DNA from 2 places in the Sphingobacterium sp. UBA7631 genome. Region 1 is predicted to be linked to the other one. Evidence: riboswitches for the same ligand, from Rfam matches in the RefSeq annotation. Region 1 holds a riboswitch; the other holds the start of a gene.
What was found. Region 1 has a riboswitch for thiamine pyrophosphate ahead of thiM (hydroxyethylthiazole kinase). Riboswitches for the same ligand answer to the same signal wherever they lie in the genome.

Region 1 (12,588 bases):
GCAAAATCCTCACCGCTATAAGTTGCTATCCATTTGGAATAGGGATTTCCCTGTGTATTAGCTGTCGATACAATGTGATCTCCGACCTCCTTATAAATCCAAAAACAGGGGAGTGTTGCCGCCATAGCAACCTCAATGCTCTCGAAAGCGGCTACGCTTTTAAGAAAATGAACATAATGATGGCAGGTTGGTTCGATTTTGTTGCTCTTGTCGGCAGGACTTAAACCAAATTCCCGAAAGTAATTTTCGTGTAATGCCCGTTCAACAAGTAGCGCATTGCGACCAAATTCGAAATAGTCCAATGCTTGTTGGTTATCCGTACTTTTTGCACCTATAAAGGCGAGCACACGGCCAAATTCTTCTAAATAGAAAGCATCCTGCTGCATGTAAAATTGAAATTTATCCAGGGGAAGACTACCATCACTAAGCTGAACAATAAACGGCATAGTGAGTATATCTGAATAAATTGATGTTATTGAATCCCAGGCATGATCAGTCCAGTTCATATTGAATAAGTTTAATCGGATTGTGGAAGTGATTTAATGGCCCATTTCCTTTGCCAATGATGAGGTCTTTGCTACCAGCTATTGCTGCGTGTATATAGGCCAATGCGAATTCAACCGCGCTATCGAGACCAACGCCTTGTGCCAAATGGCTCGCAATTGCTGAAGAAAGCGAACAACCGGAACCATGTGTATTTTTGCTGTTAATTTTTTGAGATTTGAATTCAATTGGTGGATTCTTGTGCTGGAACAATAGGGATGTTAATTCTTGACTTTGGAGATGCCCGCCTTTAATCAAAACGGATTGACAACCTTTCGCCAGTAGGCTATTTCCCGCTTTTTTCATCCTCTCGACATCGTCAATAACTTCGTCTACTAAAACACTTACCTCGTCTAAATTTGGTGTAATCAGCGTTGCCAAAGGAAAAAGAAGTTCAATGCAGGCCTGAATTGTATCATCGTGAATGAGCTTGTGCCCGCTGGTCGAGACCATGACTGGATCAAATACGATAGGCCCTTTATATTCTTTTAAATAGCTGCTAATAAGCTCCACAAGTTCAATATGGTGTACCATGCCTATTTTAATTGCATCGGGATAGATGTCGTCAAAAATAGCATCTAATTGGTCCTGGACGGCTGCTGTAGGAATGTCATAAATACGTCTTACACCTTGTGTGTTCTGAACGGGTAAGGCAGTTAACACATTCATGGCATAACAACCTAATGCAGATATGGTTTTGGTATCTGCTTGTATACCTGCACCACCGCTACCATCGAACCCCGCAATGCTGAGTACGGTAGGGACGCGGTATTTTTTATCTTTTGTCATTTTAATAGTTCTTTTAGTTGTGCACTGGCAGCTCTGGGATCTTGACTTTGGCATATGGCCGAAACGACTGCAATGGAGTCTGCACCGGCATTCCAGGTCTCTTCTGCAGTTTGTAAGTTCATCCTTCCGATAGCGATCAATGGTTTTTCCGTCTTATTCCGAAGTTGTTTTAAACCTGCAATTCCCCATTCAGTAATCGTATCCATTTTTGTTCTCGTAGAAAAAATGGGACTTACACCAAGGTGGTCGACAGCGTACATTTGTGGACTTTCCAGCTGCTGCATATCTTCTATGGACCAGCCTATGTTTAATTTATCGCCATATTTTTCGCGAATAGGGAGCGGCTGCAAATCATTTTGACCCACATGTACTCCCCATGCCTCGATTTTTGCAGCGATTGCTACGGCATCATTGATCACGAGCGGAATACCATAACGATCGGTCAGTTTTTTCAAACACATGGCTTTATCCAAAAATGTAGCGGGATCGTCAGCTTTTTCGCGTAATTGAATAAGATCGACTCCACCAATGATGGCTTCTTCGGCGACATTGAGCCAATGTTGAGGATAACAGTCCCGCTCAGAAATTACCAAATATAAAGGGTAGGGAAAAAGCGGATTAATGCGCATAACATTTGATCTTGAGCTTTGATTTTAGACGTTCTGCATTGAGCTTATAGAGTTCATCATAGAGATTCAATTGCAAGGTACCCGGGCCAGCTGCTGTTTGGGCTGCGAGTTCTCCCGCCAAGCTCAAAATGGAAACGCCGGCAACAGCTGCTTCAACATATTGGTCTGTAACACCTAGAAATGCACCAATAAGTGCAGTAGCACTACAGCCAAGTCCAGTTACCTGTGTCATTAAAGGGTTGCCATTAAAGACTTCAACCCTGTATTGTTCGGAAAGAATATAGTCTACTTCTCCGGAAATACAGATAATGGAACCGGTTTGCTCTTGCAATAATTGGCCAAATCGGAGCGCATCTTTACTCGCTGTCGTGCTGTCGACTCCTTTTGTGTTCGGTTGGTTGAAATTGTACAGCGTCATGATTTCTGATGCATTTCCACGAATAACCGTTGGTTTGAGATCCAGTAGATTGGCTAATAAATCATTGCGGAATGCTGATATCCCAGCACCAACAGGATCAAGTACCCATGGCCGTCCAATGGTATTGGCATGTTCGGTAGCAACCAGCATAGCTTCGGCTGTATCTTCACTCAAGGTGCCGATATTAATAACAAGAGCTTGCGCAATATCGACAACTTCGCGTACTTCTAAAGGACTGTGTACCATTACGGGGGACGCTCCTAGGGCTAACAGTGCGTTGGCCGTATTGTTCATCACGACTAGGTTTGTGATGTTGTGTACAAGGGGTTTTTCGACCCTCAGCTGCGCTAATAAATTGATAATTGAATCTTCCATTCTTTTTACATATGCTAAGATGTACGGTGTAGCCTTGGAGGGAAGAAGAGCGATAGACTGCGCAGTGAAGGAGTATGCTGTACAGTGGATTTTTGCTTTTCCCTACGCCGGTATAAACCGAATCAGGTTCAAAGGGACTATCTCAATTCTATACAGAATACCCCCAAAGCCAGACCAAATTTAAACAAAAAAGAGGACTTTTCATATCCATCATTTTTCGATCACTTAGCTTGTTAAATTAATCGGCCGGATTTTGATCGGCACTAATTTCAATATATTCAACAGGGGTATAAGTAACCCGGGCAAAATTTTTGGTCAAAAGTTCTGTTTCTAAAATCTTTCCACCCTGAAATTTTAAAAACTTCTCGCGCCAAATCTCATTTTTACGAAAGAACTGATTGTCTATTTTAAGAAATTGATGTTCTTTTTCAACGACATGGTATGCAAAATCCAGCTCCTGATCGATCCTCAATTCGCCCTCTAAACATTTCTCTGTAAACCAGAGGTTGATCTGGAAGGTGTAAGGCGTGTTGTTGGTGAATTGATAATCACGGTAGTTATAAAATACGGTAGCCCCACTGCCGAATGGCAAAACACGACCATCGTCAGGAAAAGGATCAAAGGAGTGATGATAACGTTCGCTGACGGTGAGTGGACTATGGATAACAAGCCAATGGATGAGATTGGATATTTGACAGATTCCACCGCCAATACCCGCCCTTGCTTCACCGAAGGATAACTCCATGCCGGGCAGATACCCTTTCTTTACGGTGGGGAGCCCCACGAGTTTACAAAATGAAAAGGTTTCCTTCGGTCTGATCAGAATGCTATTGATCTGTGCTGCTGCAATTTTCAGGTTGGTCACTTTGTTGATCTGCAATTGCATATTATTTTCGCCCAGCTTTTTTAATAATACAGACTGATGCTTTTTAATACGAAAGGGAAGTTTTTCAGCTGATTTAACTTTGCTGTATTTTTTGTCGTCAAATAGCCAGACGGCTTTTCGCTGCATTCTTCTTACCCATACTGCAAAAAAATAGAGCAAGGGGTGCTGTTGACTGATCAGTTTTCTTTTTTTCAATACGATGTTTATTTATCGCTATCAAAATTAATGCAGAAATGTATCTTTTGCCGCTTTTTTTGATTTTGTCCTGTGTTTTTACTGTATAGGGGGTAGAACTTTTGTTCCATCGGGTGTATACTGGCTTTTCGCTCTATGTCTATAGCTGTTTTCTTGTTTGTACGTATTTGCCCGTGATCTTCCCATGCCCGTTATAGTTCAGGTTTTCATACGTACAGTTTCCCAAATCTTTTACAATTGATTTTTGTTGCAATACCCCCTTGAAGTAGAATTCATCAACTGTTTCGTTGGCCCGGTAGGATCGCTTGATTTCCGCTGTGAGTTGGTCATTTTGATCGAAGGTTTGGCGTAGTATATAATCACTTGTTTTCGGATCGCTATACGCATAACGGACCCGACTTTCCCTTCGATCATTTCTGCCCGACAGCTCTTCACTCATGCGATTCTGTTTGTCATAACTGTAAATGGTCCAATCTATCCGTTGGTATAAAAAATGAATGGATTCACTTTTTACAACCTGGAGTTTGCTGTTCAAGTGGTCTATTGTCGCTGTTTGTAATGTTGGATCGTAGGAAACAATGGCGTTTGGGAGATAACGGTAAATGGTGCTGTTGCTCCATTTGCTGTTTTGAAGGTACTGTATGGAGTCGATAAGTCCGAACTGATTATAGCATCTTTTGCTGAAATAATTATTTCCGCCGGAAAGATTGTTGGATGTGAGCTCTTTGCCTTCTTCATATACAGTCGTCACAATTGCTCCAGTTTCCACCTCATTTTCATCGGAAAACTGCTGCATGACGTACGTGCCGTCACATTGATTTTTACGCTGACTGTAGTAAAGAGGGAGAGCTGTATTGGCGATAATAGCCGCTGCATATTGCCTGGATGGAATAAATTGCACTTGTGCAATGGAGTCAAAGAAATGTTGGGCATTATATTGTGACGAAGGATTCTTCGACGCAACTTGTGTGTTGTTGCTTAATATGGATTTGGCTGCTGTCAGATAGGTATTACTATCGTATATGATCTTGGGTTTGCCTAAGCCATCAAACAAGATCATGGCATGACGTTGTTTCAATGACAATAGATTGATGGTCCATTGTTGATTTTTAATGCTAAATGTAAGTTTTTTTGCATCGGTTTTTGTGACCAGTAACTTTGTTGTGCTAAAAGGTACTTGCTTGAAAATCGCAGCAGCATTTTTTTCGTGTAAACGCATGATAAAATCAGTTGATTTATCGGACTCATTGGTTACAAACAGAACTGCCTGTGTAGGGCTAGCTATTGTTAACGATTTTACTGTTTGCGATGCTGCAATGGGACTATAAAACAGCAATATCAACAACTGAATGATAATCGGATAAATTTGCAGTTTCGCGTTATAATTCATTTGGGTCGATATTGCTGTTGCTTACTTTGCTATTTAATTTAATACTTCTTTCAAAAATAATAAGGTGTGCTCCCAGGCACGTTTGGCCATCACGGGATTATATTCCGCTGACTCGGGATTCGTAAACGTATGTCCAGAATTTGCGTAGGTAATTATTTGCCAGTCTGCTTTTCCTTCATTTAATTCCTTGACCAACCCATCGTAATCTTCTTTTGATACACTCTTATCGGCTGCAGGGTGCTCAATGAGTACTTTTGTTTTAATGGAACCATTGGGTCTATCGGCAGCTTTGGATAGGCCTCCGTGGATACTGATCACGGCATTGACGGGGAAGCCGGCTCTCGCCGCTTCTAATGCTCCTGAACCTCCAAAGCAATAGCCAATGATCGCAATTTTTGTCGGATCTGCGCCTTCTTTTTTCAGTTGTTCTAATGCGAGCTTGATGCGATGCTGATAAGCTTTATAGTCCGTCTTGTAGTGGCCTGCAATTTTCGAAGCTGCGGTGTTGTCCGCAGGAATATTTCCCTCACCGTAGATGTCGGCAATGAACGCGATGTAACCTTCTTTTTCAAGAAGCAATGCCGCTTGTTTCGCTTCGTTGTCAATTCCCTTCCACGCAGGAATAATTAAGACAGCAGGGCCTTTTTTTGCCCTATTGGCGGTTACCATGCCGTTGAGTTTTTGTTCACCATCCTGGTAAGAAACCTGTTTTAATTGTTGGGCCTGCGTAGTCATCGTGACCATAGTAAGCATCAATAGTGTCATAACTGTTTTCATCTGTCAATAATTTGTTCCGCTCATTATTTTGTGTGATCAGAAATGAACCTAATTTGGAGTCCATCTCAACTAAATATAATTTTCAATGTACATTTTTTCCGCTGTCGCCAACCTGAAGTTACGACTTTATAGATTCAATAATACCAATAACATCGAGTTGTCCGAGACCTTGGTCGTGTGCTTTCCCGTAGGTATCGAGTAATGTCTTGAGGAGGGGATATTCGGCACCGGCTTGTTGCGCCAGTCGAATATCTTTCAGCATAAGATCTAGTGCGAAAGCAGGACTGTAGTTTTCTTCCACCAGTAAAGGCGTTTTGACTTTTGTTGCGCCACTGCCACTGGCACTATCATTGATGATTTCGAGCATATCACTCCGTTGAATTCCCAGTTTATCTGAAAATAAGATCGTCTCTGCGAGACCTTGATAGATCGTTGAAAGAAAATAGTTGATCGCAAGTTTGGCGGCAATTCCCTGGCCATTTTCGCCAACATGTTTGATCGACTTGCCCATCTGCTCGAGGTATGGCCGGGCGCGATGAAGATCCTCCTGTTCACCACCGACCATAATAATCAGGGTGCCCTCTGCCGCGGGCTTGGTACTGCCGGCCACAGGTGCATCTATAAATGCGGCTCCTTTTTCTTTGAGTTTGGATGCGATAGACAGGGTGAGTTTACGGGATATGGTACTCATATCGACAAATAATTTGCCCTTGATATCTCCTTGAAGGATTTTTTCATATACTTCACTGACAGCTTCATCATTGGTGAGCATGGAGAATACAATATCAGCATGTTCGACCAATTCGGCTATACCTTCTCTGATCATTGATTGTTTTTCAAAGCCCGCTGCTTTTGCACGGTTTCTATTATAAACAGAAAGGGGGAATCCTGCTTTTTCCAGGTTTTTAGCCATGGGGTGCCCCATGTTTCCTAATCCTATAAATCCTAATTTTTCTATCTTCATCTAAAATTACATTAATAGCTCTTGAAATTTACGTCTATTAAAGATACAAATGTTTTGGTCATTCCACTAATACCCTGATTTCGTTACGAAGGAGCACTATTTTATCTTCCTGTTCCAGTTTTTTTAAAATTCGGGAGACAACTACCCGGGATGTGTTTAGGTCAGAAGCAATATCCTGATGCGTAAGGGTAAGTATTCGGTCGTTGTTCAGCTTTACTTTGGCTTTCAGATATTGGATGATTCGTTCTTCCATATTGGAAAAAGCTAGACTATCAATAGCTTGTAACATTTCGTCCATACGGCTTGAATAGCTTGATATGATGAAATTTCGCCAAGAGGGGTATTTTCCCATCCAAAGGTTGACAAGCTCATTTGGAATCATGGCAACCGTTGTTGTTTTTTCTGCGAGGGCACGAATTTCACTTTTTTTATTTCCGAGACAACAGGCTATTGACATCGTACAGGTTTGACCTTTTTCCAAATAGTAGAGCAGCAGTTCGCCTTTGTCTTCATCTTCCCGGACAATTTTTATTGCTCCATCTAGGAGAAGGGGCATCGACTTGATGTATTGATTGGTATCAATGATGAGATCCCCCTCATGAAACGTTTTGATGTGTGCGTTTTTGGCTATTGCAGTAATTAACTCTGGCTCAAGAATGCCTGTATAAGCTTGTTGGATTGACAACATACGGTATTATTTTAGTTAAAGTTAATTATTTACGGGCTTATTTTATCCCCTGGGGGTGGAAAAGAATGTTGGTGGAAAAGAATGTTGGTGGAAAAGAATGTTGGTGGAAATAATGTGTAGAAAGACCGGTTTTTTTGTGCTGTGTGTGGCGTATCCAGCAGCTAACATATAAAATCGTGAAATTCATAAATTTTGATTTATTCAAAACAGACAAAATGTTATTCTGATTATTTTTAGTGTTTTTTTAAGAATGTGATGAATGTGTTGTATTTATTTTATTTAATCTGTTTTTTTATTGCCTCTTTGTTTTAGAAGTAGCTGTTTTTCTGTGGAAGCTTAAAACTGATTTGTTTTGTATAGCGCTAGGGTCTGATAATCCTATTGTTAAAATTAGTTAAAAAGACAATCAATTCCTAATTTTGCGCCACAAAAACAAAACAATCACATCTAACATGAAAAAGTCTTTACTTTTTTTTGCCCTCGTTTTTGCTAGTTATAGTGCCGTTCATGGTCAAACAGCAAATACTAGTTCGGTTTCAGGAGTTGTCAAAGAAGCTACTGGACAAACGGTTAAAGGAGCAACCATTAAAATTACCCACATCCCAAGTGGACAAGTTGTAAGTGGCTCAGCCGATGCCCAAGGAAAATTTCAAATTTCAAATCTTCAAGAAGGAGGCCCCTACAAAGTAGAGGTAACTTACATTGGCGAAACGCCTGTTGTTTTCGAAAACATCATGCTGAAATCGGGGGAATCGTTGAATATCAATCCAATTTTTACGGCTGGATCTTCAACAAATTTGGATGAGGTTGTTGTTGTTGGTCATGGTGTTATTGATATTGCTGCGGGAAGAAAGACGCCGATTGCCGTTTCGACGATCCGTAAACAGGATTTAGAGGAAAGGGTAGGCGCACAGGATATTACTTCAGCACTAGCTAATACCCCGTCGGTTTATATCACTGGTCAGGCAAAAGGTTTTGGTGAGTCTTCTATGACAACACGTGGTTTTGATCAGTCCAATACCGCATTTTTGTTGAACGGTCAGCCGATCAATGGTATGGACAATGGAAGTGTATATTGGTCAAATTGGTCGGGACTTACAGATATTGCTTCTTTAGTGCAGATTCAACGTGGTTTGGGATCATCTAAATTAGCGATTTCATCTGTCGGCGGTACCGTAAATTACGTGACACAATCTACCGCAATGAAAGAAGGTGGTTTTGTCCGCACTACTGTTGGTAACGATATGTTTATGAAGGCAACAGTAGGTTACAATACCGGTCTGATGAAAAACGGTTTTGCTGTTTCGGCTATGTTTACGCAATGGTCAGGTAACGGTTATATGGATCATACGGAAGGTGCTGGACAAAGTTATTTCTTGTCCGTTGGATACAAAGCAAATGAAAAGCACAACCTGAACTTCATGGTAACCGGTGCACCACAGTGGCACAACCAAGGATATACCTCAAAATTGTCTAACTATCTTGCTAATGGCAGACGTTACAACGACAATTATAAGGATGCAAATGGCGTGATGATGAATGCGCAAAAGAACTTTTATCATAAGCCGGTAGCCAACTTGAACTGGGATTGGACCATCGATGATAAATCATCTTTGTCAACTGTCGTTTATGCGTCGTTAGCTGCTGGGGGCGGTCAATCGTTAAGAAGTGATAAATACAACAAAGGCAAATATTTGGCTGCTGATGTGAACAATCATCAGTGGTTTGGTATAGTTTCCAATTATAACCGTAAGCTTTCAGAGTCCCTGAATTTTAATGTGGGTTTTGATGTGAGAGATTATAAGGGTACACATTATCGTAAATTGACAGATCCACTAGGAAATACAAATGGTGTTGTATTGGGCGGTAATGTTAATTTCCCTAATAAGCCATTGGTTACCAATACATACTCAACAAATCCTTGGAAAGCTTTCTCAAGCAAACCTGATTCGCGTGAAGATCGTTTAGCTTGGGATTACAATCAATACATCCGTTATGGCGGTCTGTTCGGTCAATTGGAATATGCGAAAAATGGCTTTACAGCGTTTTTCCAAGGATCGGTTTCCGAACAACAAAACAAACGTTCTGATTATTTTCAATACACACCAGGTAATGAGGATTCTAAAGACGTGAACAACTTTGGCTACAATACGAAGGGTGGTGTAAGTTATACATTGGGACATCATAGTGTTTTTGGTAATGCGGGGTACTATTCCCGTCAGCCTTATCAAAACAATATTTTCATGAATTTTGCAAATGATATTAATGAAAATGCTGAAAATGAAAAAATCCTTGGTTTAGAGGCTGGTTATAAATTTGCTTCTCGATTCTTGGATGTGAATGTGAATGTTTACCGCACAACTTGGGAAAACCGTGTTACGGGTAGTTCGAGTTTAGCGACGGCAGATGATGTGAAAAAATACAACCCAACAAATGATCCTGGTATTTTGGTCGAAGGTGCCTATTTATATACAACAAATTACGGTGTAAAACAGGTGCATAGAGGGGTAGAAGTTGATTTTGAGGCCCGCCCAATCGAAAAATTAAGCCTAACAGGGTTTTTATCGATAGGTGACTGGAAATACGATGGTGCAGTAAACTCTGTTATACGTAACGATAACCGCGTCGAATTGGGACGTTCTCAGGTTAACTTAACCGGTGAACATGTTGGTAACGCAGCGCAAACTTCTTATGGATTTGGTGCTAAATATAAAGTGTTTAAGGGTTTGTCTGTTGACGCAAACTACAGATATTATGAGCGTTTGTATGCATCGAATTATCGTAGAGAAGTAATAGATGGCCAAACTTATGGACGTTATATGAAATTACCGTCTTTTAATCTTTTGGATGCCGGTCTTTCTTACAATGTCAAAGTAAGTGACAAGAACAGCATGAGTTTCCGTGTTAACATGAACAATGTGTTGAATAAGTTCTATATTTCGGAAGCTACTTCGAGTAACTTGGTGACAGATGTGAACAATACTTGGAATGGTATTGATACTTCCAATTTTGTTTTGATCGGACAGGGTAGAACTTGGAATGCATCTGTGAAATTTACATTCTAATAAGATTTACGTCGAATACAAAAGGTCCACAATTATTTTGTGGGCCTTTTTTTGTTTTTTAATAAAAACTTAATAATTTTAGGTGATCTAATTGTCAACCTGATGTTGCATAAATTAATTTGTCTGGAAAATTTACAGATCGGTACTGTCCATTTTTCTGCTTTTGTTGTTAATTTGGATGGTGGAAATACAGGCTTTGCTTTATTTATTAACCAAGAAAATGACCCAATCTTTATTTTTCGAAAAGAAAAGAAAAATGAGGTATCTTTCCATGTAAATGAAGAGCAATTCTTTTGGATTGTAAAAAACAGCCAGTTTACACCAGGAGAACGTCAAGACTTTTTTGCTGAATTTGTTGAATTCCTGCGTTTGATGGAAGAGAAGGTTTCCAATTATGTTTTCAAAAAGGAAAAATTAATCAAATTTACAAATTCGAGGGATATTGTCCGCTATAAATACTTATACCTGACAGGTGAAATTAGTTGATAAGAATACCCGATTATAATACCTGATCTCCCGTTAGATTTCTTTTGTAATGAAATTTAGCTTAGTTTTGGGTATGAAGCATATGTTTTCAAATCTAGCTGTCATTCTACAAAACAATACTTTTGTGGAATCAGATTTTACACTGCCAGTACCCGTACTTCTTGCTAAGTTTTCTTTTTTACCTATTTCATCATTTTTTCCGGAAGCGAGTTCATCTTTTTCCGCTGATTGGTTAGACATCGTCCAACAGAGCGCGATTAGATCTACATTGGAAGGATTTAATGTCGGAATCAGTGGCGATGGTAATCCTGTCGCTTTACTTGAGCAGGCGATTGCTTTGACCAATCATGCACTTGCCTATAGCTATTTGGGGCTTTATTATTTTAAAATAGCGGCATATGACCAAGCTATTGCAACGTTTACAAGCGCAATCGAACAGTATAAAGAGGAGCCATTTTTTTATGCGAGCCGTTGTTTAGTTTATCGACTCATCGATGAAGACGAAGGTGCTTTCTATGATTATCAGATTGCCAAGAGACTGGATTTTAATTACCATAGTGTATTGGAATGGGCGGAGAATCAAGCTGAACTCACTTACTTTGAGGCCGATAATTTGGTTATTCAAGAGCTGGAATCGAAGCCAAAGCACCTGAGTACTGACGAAATAAATTCATTGGGACTTGAATATGTTCATTGCTATAGCTATCTAAAAGCAATCGGTCTTTATTCTTCTGCTATTGCGGAATCCGACAACAAGGATAGCAACCTGTTTGTTTTTAGAGGAAGTTTGTACCTGAAATTGACCTGTTTTGAATTGGCATTGTCTGATTTCAATCAGGCTATTGCTCTTGATGAGAATCGTTCTGCCGCCCATATATTTCGCGCTAAAGTGTTTGAATCCTATCGTAATTACCAAAGTGCGCTGGAAGACTATGCCAAGGCGGAGGAAATAGATCGTGATTCATCGATCGTATACGAAGAAAGGGCATCTTTGTTTGAGCGGTTGGGAAATTTTGAGGAAGCATTATTGGATTTTGATCGCCTTGTTACGCTCAATCCGGAAGATTTTTATGTGTATTCATTACGAGCCGATTTGAATGAAAAGTTGGAGGATTTACCAGGCGCACTGGCAGATTACTCGAAAGCGATCGATTTGAATCCATATTATTCTGATTTGTATTCATATCGCGCAGCAATTCGTGAAAAATTGGGTGATCCTATCGGGGCAAAAGCCGACCTGGATAAATTCAATGAATTGGAAGATGAATAAAAAAAGTCCACCTTTTGGTGGACTTTTTATACCTACTGCTCTAACTAGAGCAGCCTTTATTTAATGATCCTTTTTATCTTATTGGAACGGGTAATAAGTTTGTGCAATTTGTC
Region 2 (12,588 bases), on a different contig from region 1:
CTGCCTATGTGATCAACCCTCGACTTTATTGGTTTCAACAACGTAAAAAGTTCATGTTGAATACTGTCAAAATTCGCTTTCCATATCGGATTATAAGGTTCAAACGGTAAAATCATACGCTGTTGTCTTTGCCAATACAAGATAAATACACATCATTCGATCAAATACGCCTCGAATGACACCCTAAAAGTTAAAGTTAATAAATTTATCGTTTTCCGAGAGAGCCTATAATCCAGTTCTCTTTTTTCTAATGCATTTATCGGGCAAATCTCTTCGTTCCAACGACACAAAGAATAACAGCAACTGTTACGGCCAGCATGCCAACACCGACTTGTTCATGAAGAAGCCCGGCGGCTAAAGCCAGACCGAAAAAAGGCTGGAGTAACTGTAATTGTCCGATGGTCGCCGTGCCACCTTGGGCGAGTCCTTTATACCAAAAAACAAAGCCAATAAACATACTGAACATCGACACATAGGCTAAACTGGCCCAGGCCCCGATAGGCACAGTGTCAAAAGACGATGGAAGGTAGACAAAGGTAAGTGGCAACATCAACGGCAGCGACAAAACCAAGGCCCAGGAAATGACCTGCCAGCCCCCTAGCGTCTTGGTCAATTTTGCACCTTCAGCATAGCCCAAACCACAGAGAATGACCGATAAAATCATTAAAACGTCGCCTAAAGGTGAGGCTGTTAGTCCTTGTGCCAGCGCATAGCCGATCACCAGTAGACTCCCTAGAGCAGAGAACAGCCAAAAGATTGGCTTCGGACGCTCGCCACCGCGTATAATACCAAATACGGCTGTCGATACGGGCAAAATACCGATAAAAACGATGGAATGCGCGGACGTGATGTGCTGCAGAGCCAAAGCGCTCAGTAAGGGAAATCCAACGACACATCCTATTGCCACGATGCATAGCGACCCCAATTGCTTTCTTTCTGGACGTTTTTCCTTAAAAACCATCAATGTTATCAGTGCCAATATGCCTGCAATGGAAGCCCTTGCTAATGTAACAAATACAGGGTCAAAAGCTAAAACCGCCATGCGTGTTGCCGGCAACGAACCACTAAATAATACCACACCAATAAAACCATTTAACCAACCGCTTGTTGTATTTTCCTGTAATTTACTTATACTTAATTGCGCCATGTATCAATCTTTTACACAAAGTTCGTCCATTACAAGAATTAAGCACAGTCACAGTTTTTGATAATTCAATGGACACAGTTACCTTTAAAGACGAACACTAATCCTAATTTGATGAAAAAAGATTATTTGTATAATGAAATAGCAGACAATATTGCCAATAAGATTAAATCAGGCGTCTTAAAAGCTGGCGAAAAACTACCTTCGGTGAGGAAGCTAAGCGCTGAACACGGTATCAGTATAAATACCGCAAAAAGGGCATTTCTAGCGTTGGAAGAACGTTCTCTTATACAGTCCAAGCCCCAATCCGGCTACTTCGTTAGTCCTCCAAACTATTTGCAACTTCCGTTGGCGGCAGCCAGTCAACCTATTCCAATCGCCAACAACAGAGAACCGGATCAATTGATGAATAAGGTGTATTCAACCATGGGACGTCGCGACTTAACCTTATTTTCAATCGGTGTTCCTTCCGGAAGTCTCCTACCTACCGCAAAATTAAAAAAAGAAATCGTCCTCGCTACACGGGAGCTCAGCGATGGTGGCACAGCATATGAACCCTTGCAAGGCAATATAAAATTACGTCGTATGGTGGCCGTACGTTCATTGGCCTGGGGTGGAAATCTAAATGAAGATGATGTCGTTACCACCAACGGCTGTATGAATGCTTTAGTTTTGTGTCTGATGGCCTTAACCAAACCTGGAGATACACTGGCTCTGGAAAGCCCCTGCTATCCGGGTATCCTCCAACTTGCCGTCAGTCTAGGGCTTAAGTTGCTGGAAATAGCTACGGACCCCATCATAGGAATAGACATTGAAGCCCTCAAAAATCTGTTGCCCCAAATTAAAGTCTGTTTACTGGTCCCCAATTTTAACACCCCTTTGGGTTATTGCATGCCGGATGAGCATAAGAGGGAAATTGTGGCATTGTTGTCAAAACACCAAATTCCGCTAATCGAAGATGACACCTACAGCGACCTCCATTTTGGCACGCAACGCCCCAAATGTTGCAAATCTTTTGACCGGGATGGCAATGTCCTCTGGTGTGGATCCGTTTCAAAGACGTTGGCTCCAGGCTTCCGTGTCGGATGGGTTGCTCCTGGAAAATACAAAGAACAGATTATCAAACTAAAACTGATCCATTCCCTGTCATCTACGGCGATCATCAATGAGGCGGTTGGAAATTTTCTATTAACCGGAAAGTATGAAAACCACCTGCGTAAACTTCGTAGATCATTAACGGAAAACTACCAGCGCTACGCTGCCATCATTTCGGCCCATTTTCCGGAAGGCACTAAAATTAGCCGTCCACAGGGTGGACTTGCCCTATGGGTCGAGTTTCCAAAACACATCGATACAGGCAAGCTATATAACTATGCGCTTAAACTACAGATCAGCATTTCACCGGGGCGGATTTTCACCTTACAGGATCAATTTCACCATTGCATGCGTCTCTGTATTGGTTTACCCTGGAGCAATGAACTCGCTTTAAAATTAAAACAGCTCGGTAAACTTACAAAAGCACTCTAATACATAACATGATAAGAGCATAATACCAACGGTCGGGGCAATAAAACAACAGATCGGAGCCTATGATTACTTGAGTTCCAGCTCCAGCCTATGTTTACCAGCGTCCAATTGGACGACATCCCTACTGCTAATGCTAACATTATCCGGCGGATAAAATGTCGCCGTGGCATTTGCGGGTATTTGGATATCATAAACAATCTTTTTATCCTTTAACTTCCATTCGGAAACAATTTTACCGTAGGGTGAATCATAAGAAATAGAAGATTCTTTCAGTTCCTGGGGGAAGATGGGTTTTAAGAGCACATGTTTAAATCCAGGTTGTTTAGGATCTGGCAGAATCCCGCCGATAGATTTAAAAAACCAACCACCGATTTCGCCAAACATCATGTGGTTGTCTGAAATATCACGGGTTGCTTTTAAATCCCAGTTCTCCAACAATGTTGTTGCGCCATTTACAATCCACCATCCCCAAGACGGATAAGTATCTTGTACCGCAACCTTATAGGCTGTCGTTGCATAACCGTTATCTTTTAACGCATTCAATAATGCTTTTGCACCCAATACTCCTACATCTAAGTGAAAGTTGGTCTCTTCCACTTTCTTATTCAGGTTGGCTGCAACCCGGGCTTTCATTTCGTCAGGTACCACACCCCAATAGAGTGGAACACTCAGTTCAGTCTGTGTTCCATTGCTATAAATACCCTTGGAAGCATCTAAAAATTTAGCGTTGATGGCCGTCTTAATTTTTCTGCTCAGCAGTTCATATTTTTTTTGATCTGCTGTGTATCCAAACAATTTAGCCGTAGCAGCCAAGATGGTCGCATCCACATAAAAATAAACCGAGGAGGTCAACTCCAGATTCGACTGTGACTTCACTGGCACCCAGTCTCCACGCCCAAAAGTGGTCAACCCAGATGGGCTGATTCCGTCGACATAATCGACATAGCGTTTGATATTAAGATAGCATTCTTCTAATGCACGTGGGTCTCCATAAAACTGATAGATCTGCCAGGGAATGATGGCAATGGTACTTGTCCAATCCAAACCATTCGCTGTACCATAACCCCATCCCCCAGTTGGAATAATATCGGGTAAGACACCGTTCTCCTGTTGCTCATCACGATGATCCGCCATCCATTTTTCATAAACTGTTATCCCGTCAAAATTGTACAAAGCTGTTTCAATCGCAAGGTGCCCATCCCCTGTCCAACCGTTCTTTTCGCGCTGCGGACAGTCTGTCGGATAGCCCATCAAATTGGACAAGTAGGCATTGTTGGTCGCTTCCCATAGTTTGTTGACCAACGCTGATGACGTCTTGAGCTGTCCAATGGCGGGCACATCACTATGCATAAAATAAGCGGTCACAGCCGAACTATCCAATGCAATTGCCGCACTACTACTAATTTCGACGTAACGAAATCCTTTGTAACCGAACTTTGCCATAAACTCATCATTACGACCGCTTAAGGTAAGAATGTCCGTTTGAAAGGGCTCCTTTTCCTTATCGCCCCGATAATAAACATCAATATTGGACAGGTCAAGACGCCCATCTGCCGACAATCGTTCACCGTGCTTGATACGTAGCATAGTCCCTGCAGCTCCTTTGACTTTAACTTTTGTAATCCCAGCCATATTTTGGCCCATATCGAAAACATAAGTACGTTGGTCTATCTTTGTCACTGATTTGGGCTTATAGGACTTCACGAGCCGAATCGGTACCATCTGTTGGGAAACGATATGTGCAGATGGCGCATTTCTATACTGAACAACCTGCCAAGTTGAATCATCATATTTAGGTTTGTCCCAGTTGGGTATTTCCAGTCTTGCATCATAATGCTCACCAGTGTAAATATTATTATAAGTAATTGGTCCCGAAGCTGTTTTCCACTGCTTATCTGAAACAATAGTTTCTACTGTACCATCTGTATAAACGATTTTCAGCTCTAAACAGAATGTTGGTCGGGCCCGCCACGGTGCTTTATCAAAGTTCCAAACCGCCAGTGGTTGGTGATTATACCAGCCATTCCCCAAAACAACGCCAATAGCGTTCTCTCCTTGTTGGAGCTGCTGGGTTACGTCCGTCACGACATATAATGTACGCCGGTCGAATCGAGTATACATTGGATCCAGGCGATGGTCTCCTACGCGTTGACCATTCATGGAAAGTTCATATAGCCCTGCTGTGGCAATATACGCGCGTGCAGACTTTATCGGCTTATTTATCTTAAATTCTGTTCTAAAATAAGGCGTTTCTCGCGCATGAATATCCTTATTGTCGCTAATCCATTTTCCTTTCCAAAGGTCCATTCCCATCATTCCAGTTTCGAACGATGCTATTTTAGAACTTGTTGATATACCATCCTTATCCCATACTTTAACCTTCCAGAAATACGTGGTCTGTGGCTTTAACTGTGCGCCGTTATAGGTCACTAACATGGACGAGCTGAGCTGTTTGCCACTATCCCAGCTATTTTTCGTCTCCTTCAGTAGTGCCAGCGAATCTTGCCCTAAAAGGATCTGATAAGCCTGTTGTACCGCACCATTACGTTGGTCCTCAAGTCGCCAGCTAAGTCTCGGCTGGGTTGCATCGATACCCAATGGATTGACCAGACGTTCGCATGTCAACTGTACCGCGATGCAGTTGCTTTTAGGTTGGGCATAAGTGCTGTTCGTTATACACAACAGTATTGTCAATAAAATCCTACGCATGAAAAGATACTATTCTTGGTGGTTGTTAAATTGTTTTAGCTGATTTAAAAATCTAATATATCAAATATTTTCCACATGGTGACCTGTACTTTCCTGCACGATATACCTCAGGCAGCAAAATAAATTCTTGCAACTTTCATAAAAATAACCTTATATTAGTCGCAACTTTAGGGGTGTCTGCTCATGCAGGCTGAGATTTTACCCTTAGAACCTGATCCGGATCATACTGGCGTAGGGAAAAGTGAGCTGTCTACAAGGTGCATTGCTGCGCCTTTGTGTAGCCATTCCTAAAGTTTTACCAAAAAAAATTAAGGAATGGAACTTACAATAAACCATCAAATTCGATTTTTCGATCCCGCACTTACTTCACTAGAAGGCTTGTTACTTTTGGAATTATCTGGCAAAACCCAGGGTGTGGCTGTAGCCATCAACAACCAAGTCATCCCCAAAAAGGACTGGGCTACGACAACACTTAAACCTTTTGATCAGATTATCTTAATCACTGCATCTCAAGGCGGCTAGCCTTTCAAAAAAAATCAACCGAGTAATTCACCACAGTACAGAAAAAATGACAGCTGACACAATTACGCAATCCCCCTTTCCAAATGCAAAGAAAATTTTTGTAGCCGGAAAACTATTTCCTATTCAAGTCGCTATGCGTCAAATCTCCTTGAGCCCAACCAAATTAACGAATGGACAGATCGAAATTAATCCACCGGTAACAATCTATGATACTTCTGGGCCTTATACAGATGACACCATCCATATCGATATCCGCAAAGGACTCCCTCGCCTTCGCGAGCAGTGGATCTTGGATCGTCAGGATGTCATACAGTTGGCTGGCATCAGCTCTGAATATGGACAAAAACGACTTTCTGATCCAACGTTGGACGAACTCCGATTTGCCTATAGCCACAAACCGAAAGTAGCCTCTGCCGGCAAGAATGTCACCCAATTACATTATGCAAAGCAAGGCATCATTACCCCGGAAATGGAGTATGTTGCTATCCGGGAAAACCAACGTATTGAGCAGTTGGAAGCCAGTACCCCTGGAATGGATCATCAGCATCGGGGGCAAAACTTTGGTGCGAGAACACATGATAAAGCTATTACACCAGAATTTGTCCGTGAAGAAATCGCCGCCGGAAGAGCGATCATACCCAATAATATTAATCACCCTGAAAGTGAACCCATGATTATCGGACGCAACTTTCTTGTTAAAATCAATGCCAATATTGGCAATAGCGCCGTAAGTTCAAGCATAGAGGAAGAAGTTGAGAAAGCGGTATGGGCCTGTCGTTGGGGGGCTGATACCATCATGGATCTATCCACTGGCAAAAATATTCACGAAACCCGCGAATGGATTATCCGTAACTCGCCAGTCCCAATCGGTACAGTACCGATCTATCAGGCGCTCGAAAAAGTAAAGGGGGTGGCCGAGGATCTTACCTGGGAAATATTCAAAGATACCTTGATTGAACAGGCCGAACAGGGTGTTTCGTACTTTACCATACACGCCGGCGTATTGCTTCGTTATATCCATCTCACGGCATCCCGAGTTACTGGAATTGTCTCCAGAGGCGGCTCTATCATGGCCAAATGGTGTCTTTTTCATCACAAAGAAAATTTTCTCTATACCCATTTTGAGGAAATATGCGAAATTATGAAACAATATGATGTGGCCTTTTCACTTGGCGACGGTCTTCGCCCCGGAGCTATTGCAGATGCAAACGATGCAGCTCAATTTGCGGAGCTCGAAACCCTGGGCGAACTCACCAAAATCGCCTGGAAACATGATGTTCAGGTGATGATCGAAGGGCCAGGACATGTTCCTATGCAATTGATCAAAGAGAATATGGACAAGCAATTGGCCTGTTGTGACGAAGCGCCATTTTATACCTTAGGTCCCTTAACAACAGATATTGCTCCAGGCTATGACCATATCACATCCGCCATTGGAGCGGCTATGATCGGTTGGTATGGCTGTGCAATGCTTTGCTATGTTACCCCAAAAGAACACCTGGGTCTACCAAATAAAAAAGATGTCAAAGATGGTGTAATCACCTATAAACTAGCTGCCCATGCGGCCGATTTAGCCAAAGGACACCCTGGTGCACAATATCGTGATAACGCCTTGAGTAAAGCCAGATTCGAATTCAGATGGGAAGATCAATTCAACCTTTCCCTTGATCCAGATACCGCACGGGAATATCATGACGAAACATTGCCGGCAGATGCGGCTAAAGTTGCGCACTTCTGCTCCATGTGCGGTCCCAAATTTTGCTCGATGAAAATAACGCAGGAAATCAGGGATAGTGCCGCCCAGGGGATGCTGGAAAAATCACAGGAATTCATCGCACAAGGAAAAGAGATCTATTCATGATTATTGCATTGACAGCAGCAGAAACAATCCGTTCTGAACAGGCGATTATAGCAGCGTTGTTTAAAGAAGGTCTTGATATTCTGCATTTGCGTAAGTATCATTTTACAGACTTACAAATGTCGCGATATATAGAAACTATAGCTCCTATATACCGCGACAGATTGGTTCTACACTCACATGCGCATCTATCGGCTGAGCTTGGGATTGCACGAATCCACCTGAACGATAAAAGTAGACTGCATGGATCTGCAAATCAACTGGGACCTACAACAATCTGTTCAACATCTGTGCATGATATTGATCAATTCAATAGCCTTGATGAACGTTGGGCCTATGCTTTTTTCAGTCCATTATTTCCGAGCATCTCAAAAGTGGGGTATGGAACGCATAATGCAAGACTAGGTCAACTCCCGTCACGCGCCAACTTTGCTGTTCGTCTCATCGGTCTTGGAGGGATAAACCAAGACAACTGTCTTATTCCGATGCAGCAAGGTGCAGATGGGATTGCCTTATATGGCACTTTATGGAAACATCGGGATCCTATTCAAAATTTTATTGCATGCAAACAAAAACTATGGAAAGACTCCAATATATCTCACAAGGTAAAACTATAAGGGAACAAAAAAACAACATGCTGAAAGCGCTGGATGCGGGGGCCAAATGGATACAGATCCGATGGAAGGAAGCCGAGGAAAAAGATCTTTATGCGCTCGCCGAAGAGATCAGGCAGGCTTGTTCCGAATTTGGTGCCAGCTGTATCATCAATGACCATCCTTCGCTTGCAGCGGCTGTAGACGCTGATGGGGTGCACTTGGGACTGGACGACTGCAGTGTAGCAGCTGCCCGGCACCTATTGGGTGCAGGAAAAATAATCGGCGGTACAGCCAATAGCTTTGCCAATGTAAAGCAAAGAATGAGTGAACATTGTGACTATATCGGGCTCGGGCCATTCAACTATACCACGACAAAACAAAAACTAAGTCCCCTACTGGGGATTGCAGGATATGAAAACATCATCCAACAAGTCCGCCGAGAAGGCCTAACCCCTATTCCAATATTCGCAATTGGCGGTATAAGCCAACTTGAAGATATCCAACATCTATTAGAAATTGGCGTCTACGGTGTAGCACTCTCGGGAATCGTAACCAAGACTCCAAACATTGTTTCATCCATCAATAAAATTTTACTATGAGCAACCTACATATAGCCGATCGCGTATTTGAATCCAGATTATTTCTCGGTACGGGCAAATTCGGTAATCTCACGGAAATGAGCGCTGCCATTGTGGCTTCGGCTTCCCAATTGGTCACCGTCGCCCTCAAACGAATCGACCAGACCGGCTCAGACGACAGTCTCATCAGTGCGCTCGATCTGGCGGCAATCCATTTGCTTCCCAATACTTCGGGAGCACGAACAGCTGAAGAAGCAGTACTTGCGGCTCAACTTGCTCGCGAAGCACTGGAAACAAACTGGGTGAAATTGGAAATTCATCCCGACCCACGTTATCTGCTGCCCGATCCTATTGAAACCTTACGCGCAACCGAATCACTTGCTAAATTGGGTTTCGTCGTCATGCCCTATATTCACGCAGACCCGGTACTTTGTAAACGTTTAGAAAATGCAGGCACAGCTGTCGTTATGCCTTTAGGTGCCCCTATTGGAAGCAATAAAGGGCTGCGTACCTTGGACTTTCTCGAAATTATTATTGAGGAAAGTAATGTCCCAGTGGTCGTAGACGCTGGAATCGGAGCGCCTTCCGATGCCGCTAAAGCCATGGAAATCGGAGCTGATGCGGTGCTTGTCAATACGGCAATTGCAGTCTCTAATAATCCGATACGTATGGCCGAAGCTTTCAGAGAGGCCGTTATCGCTGGACGGAAAGCTTATGAGGCCGGATTGGGAAAGATAGGCTCCCACGCAATCGCTTCGAGCCCCCTAACTTCATTTTTATTTGACTGATAATTCACTATGACAGATTTCAAAATGATACGCGATGAATACTCCTGGGATGAGGTCCATGCACAGATTTATGACGCTACCGATCAGGATGTACAACATGCGTTAGAAAAAGACCATTTAACAATCGCTGACTTTAGAGCGCTCATCTCACCGGCTGCAGCACCATATCTGGAGCAAATGGCACAAAAAACCCAACAAATCACGCAACGTCGTTTCGGTAAAACCATACAGCTCTATGCCCCGCTTTACCTGAGCAATGAGTGCCAAAACATCTGTACATATTGCGGTTTTAGCATGGACAATAAAATCAAACGCAAAACGCTGAGCAACACCGAACTATTACTAGAGGCAATGGCACTCAAAGCCATGGGAATCAACCACATTTTACTGGTCAGCGGAGAAGCCAACAAAACTGTCGAGATCACTTATTTCCTAAATGCTATTCGGCTTTTAAAACCTCATTTTTCACAGATATCCATTGAAGTGCAGCCACTGGAAGAATCCGAGTACCGATTACTGCAGGCAGCCGGAGTCTATGCAATATTGGTCTATCAGGAAACCTACCATCGCGAAGTTTACAAACAATATCATCCGAAAGGAAAAAAGTCCAATTTTGACTATCGTTTGGATACGCCTGACCGTATAGGCCGGGCGGGAATCCATAAAATCGGACTGGGCGTATTACTTGGGCTGGAGGACTGGCGGGTGGACAGCTTTTTCACCGCGGCACACATCGCCTATTTACAAAAACGATATTGGCAAACACGCTATTCGATTTCCTTTCCACGCCTGCGACCAGCCGCAGGTTCTGTTGAGCCAAATTTTCATTTGGCAGACCGCGATCTACTGCAGTTGATCTGTGCATACCGCCTGTGGAATGAAAATTTAGAAATCTCCATTTCGACCCGAGAGAACGAAACCTTCAGGGATCATATCATACCTATTGGCGTAACGACCATGAGTGCCGCTTCGAAAACCAATCCGGGAGGCTATGTTGTTGATCCGCAAGCTTTGGAACAATTTGAAGTAAGTGATGAAAGAGATATGGAAACAATAAAAAATCAAATCCGAAAGATGGGCTATTCTCCAGTGATGAAAGACTGGGAGAGCAATTATGCGGGTATAGTACGTTAAATACATGAAAAATAACATTTTTGATCGCTATAGCAGACAGATTTTTATTGAAGAGATCGGCGTTGCCGGACAACGGAAGATTATGGATGCCAAGGTATTGGTCGTCGGTGCGGGCGGACTCGGGAGCCCTGTCGTTCAATATTTAGCCGCGGCTGGTATAGGCAAACTTGGCCTGGTTGATTTTGACAGGGTTGAAATCCACAATCTAAATAGACAGATCATTCATTCCGAAGATAATATACACCAGGCAAAAACAGAAAGTGCCACAGCCTATATACGGCAACACAATAGTACAATTGATTTTGAGCCCTTTCAGGTAAAAATAGATGCAGACAACGCGCTAGCATTGCTCGCTCCCTATCATATCATTGTCGATTGCTGTGATAACTTTACAACACGCTACCTGCTTAATCATACGTGCCTACAACTCGATAAACCTTTGGTGTACGGTAGCATCTATGGTTTTGAAGGACAGCTGGCTGTCTTTAACTATCAGGGTAGTAAAAACCTATTGGATATCTTTCCAACGCCCCCCGATCCGGAACAGGTTCCAAATTGCGATAAAAATGGGGTGCTGGGTCCTTTACCCGGTATTATCGGCAGTATGATGGCCATGCAGGTGCTTAAAATAATAACCGGATTACCCGTAGACAGCAACCAGTTAACGGTTGTTGACACATTCCATTGGCGTTTTTCGAAACTCTCCTTCTAAGGATTATTTCGGAAGGCGTTCCGCAAAAAGAGATAGAACGCTTTAAAAGAGCTCAAAAATTTATTTTAAAACAAAAGCAGACAAACAAAATTTGCTAATTTTAGTTTATATATTAGCAAGCTTAAATGTCAACTTTACGATCTGGAATGAAAAAAGTAATTTATCCATTACTCTCCCTCTCTTTATTACCCTTATTTTCAATTGCGCAAGAGACGAAACTCACTGCTGACGATCTCTTTGTAAAAGCGCGAAAGGTAGCCTTTGATTCAAAAGATTATCCGCAAGCCATTCAATTATCCAAACAGGCGCTACTTCAAGCACCGGATTACTCGGATATCAGTATCTTTCTCGGACGGCTTTATACCTGGTCGGACAAAATTGATTCGGCAAGAACCATCTTCACAGAACTGGACAAAAAGAATACAAGTGATGAAGATTTCTTTTTAGCCTATGCCTCATTGGAATATTGGAATGATCAGACTGACAAAGCTATTGCAATTACAGACAAAGGGCTTAGCCTACATCCGCAGTCGCAGGATCTACTTCTGTTAAAAGGTAAAATTAGTTATGGCAATGATCATTATGAAGCTGCCGAAAAGGCAATTCATCGTTTATTGGCAATTAATCCTAAAAACACAGAAGCTCGAGCACTGGCAAAAAGTATTGAAGAATATACGGCTAAAAACGCAATCGGTCTGACCTACAACTTCGTCTATTTTGACAAACAGTTTGATCATAATTGGCACATTGTAGGCTTAAGTTATAAGCGGGCAACCCCCATAGGGTCAGTTATTTTCAGGACCAACTATGCAAATAAATTTGCAGAAAACGGCGTACAATTCGAGATGGAGGCTTATCCGCGTCTTTCAAAGATATTTTACCTATATGTAGGTGCTGGATACTCCAATAATGTAGGGATTTTTGCGAAATATAGAACTGGCGTGTCTCTCTATGCCAATCTTCCGAACAGCTTTGAGGGAGAGATCGGATATCGTCAGCTTTATTTTAGCGACAACATCT

Region 2: it holds a riboswitch for thiamine pyrophosphate, as region 1 does, so the genes downstream of both, thiS (sulfur carrier protein ThiS) here and thiM (hydroxyethylthiazole kinase) in region 1, are expected to answer to the same signal.

Annotation. Positions count from the first base shown of each region.
Region 1 covers NZ_DLIX01000004.1:78,961-91,548, reverse strand. The annotation lists gene tenA (thiaminase II) at 1-506, opposite strand, end outside; gene thiD (bifunctional hydroxymethylpyrimidine kinase/phosphomethylpyrimidine kinase) at 493-1,332, opposite strand; gene thiE (thiamine phosphate synthase) at 1,329-1,961, opposite strand; gene thiM (hydroxyethylthiazole kinase) at 1,951-2,754, opposite strand; TPP riboswitch at 2,837-2,929, opposite strand; gene B3P16_RS05210 (VanW family protein) at 2,993-3,835, opposite strand; gene B3P16_RS05205 (hypothetical protein) at 3,975-5,225, opposite strand; gene B3P16_RS05200 (dienelactone hydrolase family protein) at 5,259-6,002, opposite strand; gene B3P16_RS05195 (NAD(P)-dependent oxidoreductase) at 6,121-6,966, opposite strand; gene B3P16_RS05190 (Crp/Fnr family transcriptional regulator) at 7,025-7,654, opposite strand; gene B3P16_RS05185 (TonB-dependent receptor) at 8,107-10,719, shown strand; gene B3P16_RS05180 (hypothetical protein) at 10,822-11,205, shown strand; gene B3P16_RS05175 (tetratricopeptide repeat protein) at 11,255-12,475, shown strand; gene B3P16_RS05170 (prephenate dehydrogenase) at 12,532-12,588, opposite strand, start outside.
Region 2 covers NZ_DLIX01000005.1:71,995-84,582, forward strand. The annotation lists gene B3P16_RS08760 (GrpB family protein) at 1-116, opposite strand, end outside; gene B3P16_RS08765 (DMT family transporter) at 257-1,147, opposite strand; gene B3P16_RS08770 (PLP-dependent aminotransferase family protein) at 1,259-2,671, shown strand; gene B3P16_RS08775 (alpha-L-rhamnosidase) at 2,738-5,380, opposite strand; TPP riboswitch at 5,540-5,635, shown strand; gene thiS (sulfur carrier protein ThiS) at 5,696-5,902, shown strand; gene thiC (phosphomethylpyrimidine synthase ThiC) at 5,949-7,763, shown strand; gene B3P16_RS08790 (thiamine phosphate synthase) at 7,760-8,377, shown strand; gene thiE (thiamine phosphate synthase) at 8,338-8,955, shown strand; gene B3P16_RS08800 (thiazole synthase) at 8,952-9,722, shown strand; gene thiH (2-iminoacetate synthase ThiH) at 9,732-10,856, shown strand; gene B3P16_RS08810 (HesA/MoeB/ThiF family protein) at 10,861-11,568, shown strand; gene B3P16_RS08815 (YaiO family outer membrane beta-barrel protein) at 11,715-12,588, shown strand, end outside.